DNA from 3 places in the Pectobacterium peruviense genome. Region 2 is predicted to be linked to each of the others. Evidence: predicted binding sites of a transcription regulator. Region 2 holds the regulator's gene; each other region holds the start of a gene.

Region 1 (4,642 bases), 410 kb from region 2:
GTGATCTATATTGCATGTTTTTTCTTCATTTATCGCTATCTTCCTTTTGGTTAATAAATGTTAGCGCAATCATTTTACGAGGTGAGATATGACCATCAGTGCAAATTCAGCGGCGGTTAGCTATGCAAAAGTCACGAACGTCAGAACGGCTGCCGAGTCAGGCGATCGAATCGAATGGGTAAAACTCTCTCTGGCATTTTTGCCGCTGGCAACGCCGGTTAGCGATGCGAAAGTGCTGACAGGCAGGCAAAAGCCGCTGACTGAAGTGGCGATTATTTTTGCCGAAATTCGCAGTCGTGATGGATTTGAAGGGGTGGGGTTCAGCTACTCCAAGCGGGCGGGTGGACAAGGCATCTATGCTCATGCGAAAGAGATTGCGGATAACCTGCTAGGCGAAGATCCGAACGATATCGATAAGATCTATACCAAACTGCTGTGGGCTGGGGCATCGGTTGGCCGCAGCGGAATGGCGGTGCAGGCTATTTCTCCGCTCGACATTGCACTGTGGGACATGAAAGCTAAGCGTGCAGGTTTGCCTTTGTCGAAGCTGTTGGGTTCACACCGTGATTCCGTTCAGTGCTACAACACCTCCGGTGGCTTCCTGCATACGCCGTTGGATCAGGTATTAAAAAATGTCGTGATCTCCCGCGCAAGCGGTATCGGTGGGATCAAACTGAAAGTTGGCCAGCCGAATACGGCGGAGGATATCCGTCGTCTCACCGCGGTACGCGAAGCGTTAGGAGACGATTTCCCGCTGATGGTGGATGCTAATCAGCAGTGGGATCGCGAAACGGCGATTCGGATGGGCAGAAAGATGGAAGCCTTTAATCTGGTCTGGATTGAAGAGCCGCTGGATGCTTACGATGTAGAAGGTCATGCGGCGCTGACGGCAGCGCTGGATACGCCGATTGCCACGGGTGAGATGTTGACCAGTTTCCGCGAGCACGAACAGCTGATTCTTGGTAATGCCAGTGATTTTGTTCAGCCTGATGCGCCGCGTGTGGGTGGGATTTCTCCTTTCCTGAAAATCATGGATCTGGCGGCAAAACATGGGCGTAAGCTGGCGCCACACTTTGCGATGGAAGTGCATTTGCACCTGGCTGCGGCCTATCCGATTGAACCCTGGCTGGAACATTTCGAATGGCTGAACCCGCTCTTCAACGAGCAGCTAGAGTTGCGCGATGGGCGCATGTGGGTGTCCGATCGTCTGGGGTTAGGGTTTACGCTGAGTGAACAGGCAAGGAAGTGGACGACGCTGAGCTGTGAGTTTGGCAAGCAGCCCTAAACCGATGAAATCATCGTGGCCGATTTTACTATCGGCCACGAGAAGCTTTATTGAATGGAATAATTCAGAGGTCCAGCACCAGAATCTTCGAGCGACGCTGATAGTTGTACAGCGCCTGTTTTTTCTTCGGCAGCATTTCCACTTCGGCGGGTAAAAAGCCGCGCTCCTGAAACCAGTGGATGCTGTGTGTGGTCAGCACGAACAGCTTTTGTAGACCCTGCTGGCGCGCCTGAGCGGCAACGCGCATTAACAGCATATCGCCACGTGATGAACTGCGGTAATCCGGGTGAACCGCGACGCAGGCCATTTCACCGATGCTTTCTTCCGGGAACGGATAAAGCGCGGCACAGGCGATGGTCAGGTTATCACGTACCACGACGGTGAATTTGTCGATCTCCATTTCCAGCTGTTCACGCGAGCGTCTAACCAGAATGCCTTGTTCTTCCAGCGGACGGATCAATTCCAGAATACCGCCGATGTCATTGATGGTCGCACGGCGAACCTGCTCGGCGCTTTCCATCACGATCTGCGTACCGATTCCATCGCGTGAGAACAGTTCCTGCAACAGCGCGCCGTCGTCCTGATAGCTGATCAGGTGGCTACGGCGCACGCCGCTACGACAGGCTTTGACTGCACCGCGCAGGAATCTGACCGTACCAGAATGGTAATCGCCAGCCTGTTCCAGTACATCAATACGCTGCTGCGCATCGTCCGGGAACAGCTCGGAGATGATGCGGCCCTCTTCATTGGTCACACCCTGTGACGAGCAGAAGCCGATCATCTTCTCTGCTTTCAGCTTAATGGCGAGCTGAGTTGCAACCTCTTCTGAGGTTAAATTGAAACTTTCGCCAGTGACTGAAACAGCAACTGGGCCAAGCAGCACAATCGCGCCGCTATTCAACTGGCGGTGAACCGCTTCTTCATCAATACGGCGAATACGGCCACTGTGGCAGTAGTCCACACCGTCATCAACGCCAAGTGGCTGCGCGATAATAAAATTACCGCTGACGACATTAATATGGGCACCTTGCAGCGGTGTGTTGTTCAGGCTCATCGACAGCCGAGCGGTGATGTCCAGTTGCAGCATACCCGCCGCCTGTTTAACCAGTTCCAGCGTGGCGCTGTCGGTGATACGGGTATTTTTATGATAGTGGGGCTCGTAGTGGTGCGTTGTCAGGTTGGCATCGATCTGGGGACGGGCACCATAAACGACGACCAGCTTGATCCCCAGACTGTGTAACAGCCCAATATCATTTACGATGCTAGAGAAGTTGGCATGTTCAATGGCCTCGCCACCTAACATGATGACAAACGTTTTGCCACGGTGGGCATTGATATAGGGAACTGAATGGCGGAAGCCCTGAACCAGCTCTGTACTACGTTCCTTCACTGTGAGCCCTCTTTGCATTTTTATTCGTAATTTCTGTATTTTTATTCTTTATAGCGTAAAACGCAAGAGGAAGTATTAACCAGAAAAACGAGAGTTTTGTTTCATATCGTCACCATGCCCTAAATAATTCGAGTTGCAGGACAAAACGTTGGCGTTTTGAACAACGCAAAGCGTTGGCCCGTTAGGGCGGGGCTCATTTCTGAGCCTCGTAACGCGGCAACCGCGCGAGTCCCCGGGAGCTTACATAAGTAAGTGGGGTGACAAATCTGTCGGGAGCAGATTTGAACGCTGCTTGCAGCGGCCCTTCAGGGCGAGGCCCACGACGGGCCGAGTATTTAAGGGAAGCCAACGCACATGCAGCTTGAAGTATGACGGGCATGCACAGGATTTTTGCATGACAGGGCGGAGCAGATTCGTTAAAGTTTTTGACAATTTTTACCTTTATTCATTTTTTGATGGCATATCCGCGCAGTGGTAACACGACAATGCAGGATAGCGCACAGCAATTAGATCGGAGCGGCATGTCTTATTCGAATCATCATCTGACTCGACGGCGTCTATTACAAAGCGCAGCAGCAACCTGGCTATTAAGCGTAAGTGGTGTGGGTTTGGCTGCGACGGCACAGGTTATCGCCGTGCGTGTTTGGCCGTCTTCCGCCTATACCCGCGTCACGTTGGAATCCAATCATTCGCTGAAATATAAACAGTTTAGCCTCAGTAATCCTGAACGCATCGTGGTGGATATCGAAAATGTTCATCTGAACAAGGTACTGAAGGAAATAGCCAGCCAGTTTCAGCAGGATAACGATCCGCTGATTAAAGAAGCGCGCATCGGGCAGTTTGATAAAAGTACGGTGCGTTTTGTGTTGGAACTCAAACAGCAGGCAACGACCAAAGTCTTTACGCTGGGGCCAGTGGCTGAATTCAAACACCGGCTGGTGCTGGATTTGTACCCTGCCGCAGGGCGCTACGACAACGAAGACGATCCACTGCTGGCGCTGCTGGAGGATTACAACAAAGGCGATTTAGAACGCACGCTGCCAGCGGAAGCGCCGAAAGCGGGGAAGGCCGGGCGAGATCGCCCACTGATTATTATGCTCGATCCCGGTCACGGTGGTGAGGATCCTGGCGCGATTGGCAAGAATAAAACGCGCGAAAAAGACATCGTGCTGCAAATCGCCCGCCGCTTGCGCAAGCTGATCGATAATGAATCCAATATGAAAGCGTATATGACGCGCAATGAAGATGTATTCATTCCGCTGCGTGTACGGGTGGCGAAAGCGCGCAAGCAGCGTGCCGATCTGTTCATTTCGATTCATGCGGATGCCTTTACCAATCGAGCTGCCAGGGGATCGTCGGTTTTTGCACTCTCGAAGAAAGGGGCAACCAGCACCGCTGCTAAATTTTTGGCTGAGACGCAGAATGAATCGGATTTGATCGGTGGGGTGAGTATGAGCGGTGATCGCTATTTGGATCATACCATGTTCGATCTGGTGCAGACCGTGACGATTGGCGACAGCTTAACGTTTGGTAAAGAGATCCTGACTCGGCTGGGCAAGGTGAACCGTCTGCACAAAAACAGTGTTGATCAGGCCGGATTTGCAGTACTGAAAGCCCCGGATATCCCTTCTGTTCTGGTTGAGACGGCATTTATCAGTAATCTGGAAGAAGAACGTAAGCTGCGTACCAGTCATTTCCAGCAGCAAATTGCCGAATCCATTTTCGCAGGGATTAAAGCCTACTTCGCTAGTCAGGCGGAGCGGTAGTGGGTGTGGTGAGTAGCGTCAATATTACGCAGTAACCGCGTCTTGTCGGCGCGGTTTAAAGGAAATATGTCGTAGACGAGTGTAGAAGTAGGGCATGCGTAGAAAACATGTGGCACAAAAAACAAAAAAGCACCCGTTAAGGTGCTTTATCGTTTACTTCTTAAAAGATAGTTTTAGTTGGTTGCGGGAGCCGGATTTGAA
Region 2 (4,642 bases):
ATCCATACGGCTAGTGCCGCAGGCTGTTTCGCCGAGTAGGCGGAAGGCTCGTTTTCGAGTAATAGGGACTTTTTTACCGTATCCGGCAAGCTATGAATTGAGTATTCCACTCCTCTTCCCTGGACGCCTTTACGGCGGCGTTTCTCCCATCCATCCTCGCGGGCGCGCTTATTTAATCCTTGTCTTGATTTCGGAAGGCCGCCGACTCCAACCAATTCGCTGGTAGCAAACCACTCTTTTTTCATTGCCATTCATCCTGATAGTGCCATCCCTAACAAAAACGCGCTTATTTGGAAATTAATTGAGAATTTTAAGAAAAATTAATGCTATATTATTTCCAAATAATAATGTCATGTTAGCTCGGCATATAACTAACATCCGTTATTTATACCACTAATCTACAGTCGTCTTATAGCAAATAAGGGAAGGATTATGATTTTAAGGAAACAAGACTGGCATCCCGCTGATATCATTGCTGCACTGCGCAAGAAAAATACGACGCTGGCGGCGGTATCGCGAGCGGCCGGATTAAGCTCATCTACGCTAGCCAACGCGCTCTCACGCCCTTGGCCCAAGGGAGAATGGCTTATCGCCGATGCGCTGAGTATTCATCCATCAGAGATTTGGCCCAGCCGGTACTACAATCCAGAGACCAATGAGCTCATCGATAGAAAAAAACTCATCCGCCCCGATTAAAAAAGAAAAGCCGGAGATAGACATCTCCGGCTTTTTATTCTGCGTATTATTAACATTCAATAATACCCTAAATAATTCGAGTTGCAGGCAGGCGGCGACGCAGAGAGTCCCCAGTCACTTACATAAGTAAGTGACTGGGGTGAGCGAGGAAAAATTGGCTTAGCCAATTTGAACGTCGCTTGCGACGGCCCTCTAGGGCGAGGCTCAGAAATGAGCCAAGTATTGCCAACGCACATGCAGCTTGAAGTATGACGGGTAATCAATTACTTGATGAACGTCTCGCCTAACTCAATATCCTGCTTCAGCGTATCCAGCATGCTGTTAAGTGCGTTTTGCTCAAACGCACTTAATGCGCCGATATCTTTACGCTCAGCGACACCATCTTTGCCTAATAAAATTGGCTGTGCGAAGAAGCGCGCATGTTTGCCATCGCTTTCAACGTATGCACACTCAACCACACCGCTTTCACCTTGCAGCGCGCGAACCAGAGACAGACCAAAACGCGCAGCAGCCTGACCCATAGACAACGTTGCCGATCCGCCACCTGCTTTGGCTTCAACAACTTCGGTGCCCGCATTCTGAATGCGCTTGGTCAGATCGGCCACTTCCTGCTCGCTGAAGCTAATGCCAGGAACCTGAGACAGCAGAGGCAGAATCGTCACGCCAGAGTGCCCGCCGATAACCGGCACATTAATATCCTGCGGCTGTTTGCCTTTCAGCTCAGCAACGAACGTGTTGGAACGGATGATATCCAGCGTGGTTACGCCGAACAGTTTGTTTTTGTCATACACGCCGGCTTTTTTCAGCACTTCGGCTGCGATGGCAACGGTCGTGTTCACTGGGTTGGTAATGATACCGATGCAGGCTTTCGGGCAGGTAACCGCAATTTGCTCAACCAGATTACGCACAATGCCAGCATTGACGTTGAACAGATCGGAACGATCCATACCAGGTTTACGTGCCACACCTGCGGAAATCAGCACGATATCCGCGCCAACAAGCGCCGGTTTAGCATCTTCACCGCTATAGCCTTTGATCTTCACTGCTGTAGGAATATGGCTCAGATCGACGGCAACACCCGGCGTTACCGGAGCGATATCGTAGAGGGATAGTTCTGAACCTGAAGGAAGCTGGGTTTTGAGGAGGAGTGCGAGTGCCTGACCGATACCACCTGCTGCTCCGAGAACTGCAACTTTCATCCTAAACTCCTTATTATCGTAAAATAAAAAAGTGCCGTGAATTCATTTGGTTATAAACAGAATATAAAAATGGGGATAAAATCAGTCTACTTATTTTTCTACAAATGAACGAGAGACAAAAAATTCGCTATGTCTCTAATAATAAATCAAAAACAATCATTCGTTTGAAAGGTAAGTAAAGTTAATAAGCTATTGAGCTATAACGTGGTGTTCATTCACGTGCGTTTAACCAGTGGGCTACATTACACCGATCAATGGCGTCCAAACAACATCATTCTGATAACATTTGATTTACTTTTATGTGACGCAGGACGCATTTCTCGGACTACCCGATAGGATGAATTTTTTTGAAAACAGCGACTAGCGCATATATGGGGAAATAGACTGGAATTATAGGCGATTTAATTGCATAAAAATTCACACAACTGCATAATAGAAAGATTAACCATAACAATTAATCCGGTGCAGAATGCGAAATTCGACAAAACAAGAAGACCTCGTTAAAGCGTTCAAAGCGCTGTTAAAGGAAGAGAAGTTCAGCTCTCAAAGTGAGATTGTTCAGGCATTGCAAGACGAAGGATTTGAAAACATCAACCAATCCAAAGTGTCACGCATGCTAACGAAATTTGGCGCGGTGCGCACACGCAATGCAAAAATGGAAATGGTGTATTGCCTCCCTGCTGAACTCGGCGTCCCTACCACATCCAGCCCGCTGAAGAACCTTGTGCTCGACGTTGACTACAACGACTCGGTCGTCGTCATACATACCAGCCCAGGTGCCGCACAGCTCATTGCTCGTCTGCTGGACTCACTAGGGAAGTCAGAAGGGATTCTTGGCACTATCGCTGGTGATGACACCATCTTCACCACCCCAGCAAGAGGCTTCAGCGTCAAACAGCTTTACGAAGCGATTCTGGTACTCTTCGAACAAGAGCTGTAATTCCACTTGTCCGCTGCCGTTTTTTGGTTACTCAATTCTTTGCTGCGCCTTCCTCGCTACGTGTAGGCCGCTACACGTAGCGAGTATCGTTCAGGCATTTTTACACCGCAGGTAATTCAGCCAACGGCCAACGTGGACGAACGGATACGCCCAGCGTCTGGCTTGCGCCATGCAGCAGACGTACGCTGCCCGCATAGGCAATCATCGCACCATTATCCGTGCAGAATTCGGGACGCGCATAAAACACTTCACCACCGCGTTTTGCCATTACTTCACCTAAGCGCTGGCGCAATGTCCGATTTGCGCTCACACCACCGGCCATGACGAGTCGTTTAAAGCCCGTATCATCCAATGCACGACGACACTTGATGGCCAGCGTATCCACGACGGCATCTTCAAAAGCACGCGCAATATCGGCACGCGTTTGGTCGTCATCACCGTTGCTACGAATCGTATTGGCAGCAAACGTTTTTAGCCCAGAAAAACTGAAATCCAACCCCGGACGATCGGTCATCGGACGCGGGAATGTAAAACGTTGAGAATCACCTGCCTGCGCCATTTTCGATAGCATTGGACCACCGGGATAATCCAATCCCAGCAACTTCGCCGTTTTATCAAACGCTTCACCCGCCGCATCGTCAACCGATTCGCCCAGCAAGCGGTATTCGCCAATGCCTGTCACGCTGATGAGCTGCGTATGACCACCAGAAACCAGCAGCGCCACGAAGGGGAACGCTGGTGGGTTATCTTCCAGCATCGGCGCCAGCAAATGCCCTTCCATATGATGCACAGGAACCGCTGGCACGCCCCAAGCGAACGCCAACGACCTGCCGACCGTCGCGCCCACCAATAGCGCGCCAACCAAACCAGGGCCGGCGGTATAAGCCACACCATCGATATCGTCAGCCTGTAACCCGGCTTCACGCAGCGCCGCTTGAATCAGAGGAACCGTTTTGCGCACGTGATCGCGTGAGGCTAGCTCAGGTACTACGCCACCGTAATCAGCATGTAATTTGACCTGACTGTATAGCTGATTGGCGAGCAAACCCACTTCCGTGCCATAAATAGCCACTCCGGTTTCATCACAGGATGTTTCGATACCCAATACGCGCATTGCTGTTCCTACTTTGATGACGATACGAGCATTCGTAAAATGCCGCTTGCTTCAAACTGCGGATAGTCTACCATAAGCGACCTGATTTCTGCGCTGGCCGCGGTTGGGTGTTTTATGATCACCGCAATGCTTTACAAAGGCGTCACGTTTGCAGTAGAATTCCGCACCATTTTGAAAAGGCTGGCACAAGGCCAGCGGCAAACCGAATTTATTGAGGTGAGAGGCACATGCCGGTAATTAAAGTACGTGAAAACGAGCCGTTCGACGTAGCTCTGCGTCGCTTCAAACGTTCCTGTGAAAAAGCGGGCGTTCTGGCTGAAGTTCGTCGTCGTGAGTTTTATGAAAAACCAACGACCGAACGTAAGCGCGCCAAAGCTTCTGCAGTGAAACGTCATGCGAAGAAATTGGCTCGAGAAAACGCACGCCGCACTCGTCTGTATTAATTTTCAGGAGGGTTTCCCTCCAACGCGTGATTAATCCGCAGACTTAGCAGTTGCATACGAAGGCCGTGCTTTCCTAAAGGAAGCGCGGCTTGTTGTCGTTTATAAGCTATATCCAATGTAACCACGTTACAGAAAGGTATACACCAGGGGCTTATGGCTGGACGAATCCCACGCGTATTTATTAATGACCTGCTGGCTCGCACCGACATCGTCGATCTCATTGACGCGCGCGTCAAACTGAAAAAGCAGG
Region 3 (4,642 bases), 450 kb from region 2:
AGTCGAACGGCTTTATGCGCAGGGCTATCGCCATATCCGCTGCCAGTTAGGGTTCTATGGTGGTAATCCCGATGCGCTGCACAGCACGCGGCAGCCAACGGAGGGAGCCTATTACGATCAGGATCAGTACATGGCTAACACGCTTGCCATGTTCCGTGCCCTACGGGAGAAATATGGCGATCGTTTTCACATCCTACATGATGTTCATGAGCGCTTGTTCCCGAATCAGGCAGTGCAGTTCGCCAAAGCAGTAGAAGTTTATCGTCCCTATTTTATCGAAGATATTTTGCCGCCTGCACAAAACGAGTGGCTGGCGCAGATCCGCAGTCAGAGCGCGGTGCCGCTGGCTACGGGAGAGTTGTTTAACAACCCGGCCGAGTGGCAAAATCTGGTGATTAACCGTCAGGTTGATTTCATGCGCTGCCATGTCTCACAAATTGGCGGAATTACGCCAGCGCTGAAGCTGGGTGCATTCTGTCAGAACTTTGGCGTTCGGTTAGCGTGGCACTGTCCGCCGGATATGACGCCCATCGGCGCGGCGGTCAACATCCACCTCAATATCCACCTGCACAACGCCGCGATTCAGGAATTTGTTGCTTACCCGGACAATACCCGCAAGGTCTTCCCGCAGGCGGTCGAACCGGAGAATGGCTATCTGTACCCGATTGAGCGCCCCGGTATTGGCGTTGGTATCGATCTGGACGCGGCGCGGCAGTTCCCCGTGGTGTATCGTCCGCACGAGTGGACGCAGAGTCGCCTGCCAGATGGCACGATGCATACGCCTTGAGTCGCTTACGGCGACTGGCGGAAGGCCAGGTTATCGAGGTTTAAGGGGATGACGTAGGTGCAGGTGTAATCTATATCGATGATATCGCTCGATTCGTACACGCGCCCGCCCTGTAAAATTCCGCGATTAAGAATATGCATCGCCGCCGTGCCTTTCTTGCAGCCCAACAGCTCAGCCTGTGCTTTAGTGACGTTAACCGCCTGATAATGTGTCAGGTAGTGTGAAATCGCATAGCCCTTGCTGAGCACATACTGCTGAATCGAGCCTTCAATAATCTTCTGGCTCATATCCGGGAAATCTGCGGCAGGCATTTTCGATATTTCGATCTGCACCTTGCGGTTATCGACATAACGTAAGCGGCTGAATTCCCAGATGAACGCATTGTCGCTGATAGCAAATACCTGCTGCTCCTCTCGGTTCGGCAGGCGTTTATGTAGGCTAAGCAGGCGGGATGAAATCTGAGTAAATTTCTTTTCGGTAATCGAGTTATAAACCAGCGGGTTGCTGCGCACACCCTGATTAATGAAATTACCCGATCCTTGCACCATATGGATCGCGCCGATGCTGGCGAGCTTCTCCAGCGCCTGACGAATAGTGAAGCGCGATACGCCGTATTCTTCCGCCAACTGGCGTTCCGGCGGCAGCTTTTCCGGGAGTGGATCGGTGTGCTGATAGATTTTGCTCAGTAAATCCTGTGCGATGAAATCTTTCTTTTTCATGAGCTATCTCAAAATGGCCCTGCCAGCGTGGCTGACAGGGCCGCTTTCATCGGGTCAGTGGTGGCAGAAGTGATGAATAACCTGCGAAATCAGTTCCCGCGTCGGTTTGATAAACGCGGTATCAATATATTCATCCGGCTGATGCGCCTGTTCAATCGATCCTGGCCCCAAGACTAGCGTTGGGCACAGCGTCTGAATAAACGGCGCTTCGGTGCAGTAGTTCACAATTTCCGTTTTCGTCCCCAGCAGATTCTCCACGACTGATATCAGACGGTGATCGGGCGGACACTCATAGCCAGGAATCGGCGGATGCAGTTCGCTGATGGTCAACCGACCCGGCCAGCGTTGGCTGACGGGCTCAAGCGCTTCTGACAGCAGTCCGTCGAGATCGTTAAGCGTAATGCCTGGCAGCGGACGGATATCCATATGCAGTTCACAGCAGCCGCAGATACGGTTGGCTGCATCGCCGCCGTGAATGTGGCCGAGGTTCATCGTCGGGTAGGGAATATGGAAAATCGGGTTGTGATAGCGTTCTTGTAAGGTATTGCGCAGCACCAACAGGTGCGAAATCGCTTCGTGCATCAGTTCAATCGCGTTCACGCCGCGCGAAGGATCGCTGGAATGGCCGGACTGCCCCTGAATACGGATCGCATTGGACATATGCCCTTTGTGGGCGCGCACCGGTTGCAGCGAAGTGGGTTCGCCGATGATGGCGCAGTCCGGGCGAATCTGCGTGGATTCGGAGAAATACTTGGCGCCAGCCATTGTCGTTTCTTCATCCGCCGTCGCCAGCACGTAGAGTGGTTTCGTGAGTTTAGTTGGATCGATATCGCGCAGGGCATCCAGAATAAAAGCAAAGAACCCTTTCATATCCGCGGTGCCCAAACCGTACAGCTTGTTGTCGTGTTCCGTCAGCGTGAAGGGGTCGCGCGTCCACCGACCGTCGTCGAACGGAACGGTGTCGGTGTGCCCTGCCAACAATAAGCCACCTTTTCCTTCACCAATCCGCGCCAGCATATTAAATTTATTAAGGGTGCCGGGGACCGGTTGAACTTCAACATGGAAGCCGATATCGCCGAACCAGCCTGCCAGCAGGTTGATTAAGGTATGATTACTTTGATCGAGCGCGCTGTCGGTAGCACTGATGGATGGTGTGGCGATCAATGCCCGATATAGCTCAATAAAAGGGGGTAAATTCATCTTCACTGTTGACAGCCTCTGGTTAGGATAGTATCAATATTCATGCATTTATTTTGAATAAAAATACAATATTGCTCGGCGAAAGGAAACCCAAAGGTACGGCGATGGCGATTCGTCACTTTCACTGAGTTTCGCGGGTGAACAGCGTACCGACGCTGGTGAACCCTGTTACCTGTTCCATAGATAAATAAGAAGGTATACGGATCCCATGCTGAATACGCTGATTGTTGGTGCAAGTGGTTATACCGGCGCTGAGCTTGCGCTCTACCTGAACCGTCACCCACAGATGAACATAACCGCTTTGATGGTTTCTGCGCAAAGTGTCGATGCAGGAAAATTGATTTCTGATTTACATCCGCAGCTCAAAGGCATCATCGATGTACCGGTAAAACCGCTGACCGATGCTGAAGAAGCGGCGAAAGGCGTGGATGTTGTTTTTCTGGCGACCGACCACAAAGTCAGCCACGATCTGGCCCCGATTTTTCTGGCGGCAGGCTGCACTGTTTTTGATTTGTCCGGCGCGTTCCGCGTACAGGATGCTGAATTTTATCGCCGCTATTATGGCTTCGAACATCAGCACACCGACTGGCTGGAAAAAGCGGTTTACGGGCTGGCGGAATGGCGCGCTGAAAGCGTAAAACAGGCACAGCTGATTGCCGTGCCGGGCTGTTATCCGACGGCTGCGCAGCTGGCTCTGAAACCGCTGCTTGATGCTCAACTGCTGAATCCAGCCCAGTGGCCAGTGATTAATGCCGTGAGCGGCGTGAGCGGAGCGGGGCGTAAAGCGTCACTGACCAGTAGCTTCTGTGAAGTCAGCTTGCAACCGTACGGCATTTTCAACCACCGCCATGAGCCTGAAATTTCAACACACCTCGGTACGCCAGTGATCTTCACGCCGCATTTGGGCAACTTTGCCCGTGGCATTCTGGAAACTATCACCTGTCGCCTGCAACCGGGAGTAACCCAGCAGGATGTCGCCGAAGCCTATCACAACGCTTATCACGATAAGCCGCTGGTTCGCTTGTATGATAAAGGCATCCCGGCGCTGAAATCCGTTGTTGGCCTACCGTTCTGCGATATCGGTTTCGCCGTCGACGGTGAGCACCTCATCGTGGTGGCAACCGAAGATAACCTGCTGAAAGGCGCGGCGGCGCAGGCTGTGCAATGCATGAACATTCGTTTTGGTTTCCCTGAAACCCAATCGTTAATTTAATGACTACTGGTCCCGACATTTCGAGGCACGAAGCATAATGAATCCGTTAATTATCAAGTTAGGTGGCGTTTTACTGGATAGTGAAGAAGCGCTGGAGCGTCTGTTCACCGCGCTGGTGGCTTACCGTCAGGAACATCAGCGTCCGCTGGTGATTGTGCACGGCGGTGGCTGTCTGGTGGATGAGCTGATGAAGAAACTGTCGCTGCCTGTTGTGAAGAAAAACGGCCTGCGCGTCACGCCTGCCGATCAGATCGACATCATTACCGGTGCGCTGGCGGGTTCAGCCAACAAGACGCTGCTGTCATGGGCGAAAAAGCACGATATCAACGCAGTGGGCTTGTGCCTGGGCGACGGCGGTAGTACGACGGTAACGCAGTTAGATGAGTCTCTGGGCTTTGTCGGTAAAGCGGAAGCGGGATCGCCTGCGCTGCTGAACACGCTGTTGTCAGCGGGCTATCTGCCTGTTGTTAGCTCCATCGGTATTACGGCGCAGGGCGACCTGATGAACGTCAATGCCGATCAGGCGGCGACGGCGCTGGCGCAAACGCTGGGCGCGGATTTAATTCTGCTGTCTGATGTGAGCGGCATTCTGGATGGTAAAGGCCAGCGTATTGCCGAAATGACGGCGGAGAAAGCCGAGCAACTGATTGCTCAGGGCATCATCACCGACGGCATGATTGTTAAGGTTAACGCCGCGCTGGATGCCGCTCGTGCGCTGGGGCG

What was found. Region 2 encodes ArgR, which controls arginine synthesis, uptake and breakdown. Its sites were predicted from a motif close to ANTGAATAAAAATACANT; they were not measured.
Region 1: a site for ArgR is predicted at 2,708-2,725, ahead of argA (amino-acid N-acetyltransferase). Genes of this name have one in related genera too.
Region 3: a site for ArgR is predicted at 2,759-2,776, ahead of argC (N-acetyl-gamma-glutamyl-phosphate reductase). Genes of this name have one in related genera too.

What each region holds. Positions count from the first base shown of each region.
Region 1 is NZ_CP161826.1:3,814,379-3,819,020, reverse strand. It holds gene DUT67_RS17235 (L-talarate/galactarate dehydratase) at 89-1,285, shown strand; gene argA (amino-acid N-acetyltransferase) at 1,350-2,693, opposite strand; gene amiC (N-acetylmuramoyl-L-alanine amidase AmiC) at 3,197-4,441, shown strand; tRNA gene DUT67_RS17220 (tRNA-Met) at 4,620-4,642, opposite strand, start outside.
Region 2 is NZ_CP161826.1:4,225,263-4,229,904, forward strand. It holds gene DUT67_RS18990 (DNA-binding protein) at 1-245, opposite strand, end outside; gene DUT67_RS18995 (helix-turn-helix transcriptional regulator) at 433-696, shown strand; gene mdh (malate dehydrogenase) at 960-1,895, opposite strand; gene argR (transcriptional regulator ArgR) at 2,365-2,835, shown strand; gene tsaD (tRNA (adenosine(37)-N6)-threonylcarbamoyltransferase complex transferase subunit TsaD) at 2,936-3,949, opposite strand; gene rpsU (30S ribosomal protein S21) at 4,177-4,392, shown strand; gene dnaG (DNA primase) at 4,546-4,642, shown strand, end outside.
Region 3 is NZ_CP161826.1:4,670,377-4,675,018, reverse strand. It holds gene DUT67_RS21080 (starvation-sensing protein RspA) at 1-787, shown strand, start outside; gene DUT67_RS21075 (GntR family transcriptional regulator) at 793-1,506, opposite strand; gene argE (acetylornithine deacetylase) at 1,561-2,712, opposite strand; gene argC (N-acetyl-gamma-glutamyl-phosphate reductase) at 2,915-3,919, shown strand; gene argB (acetylglutamate kinase) at 3,957-4,642, shown strand, end outside.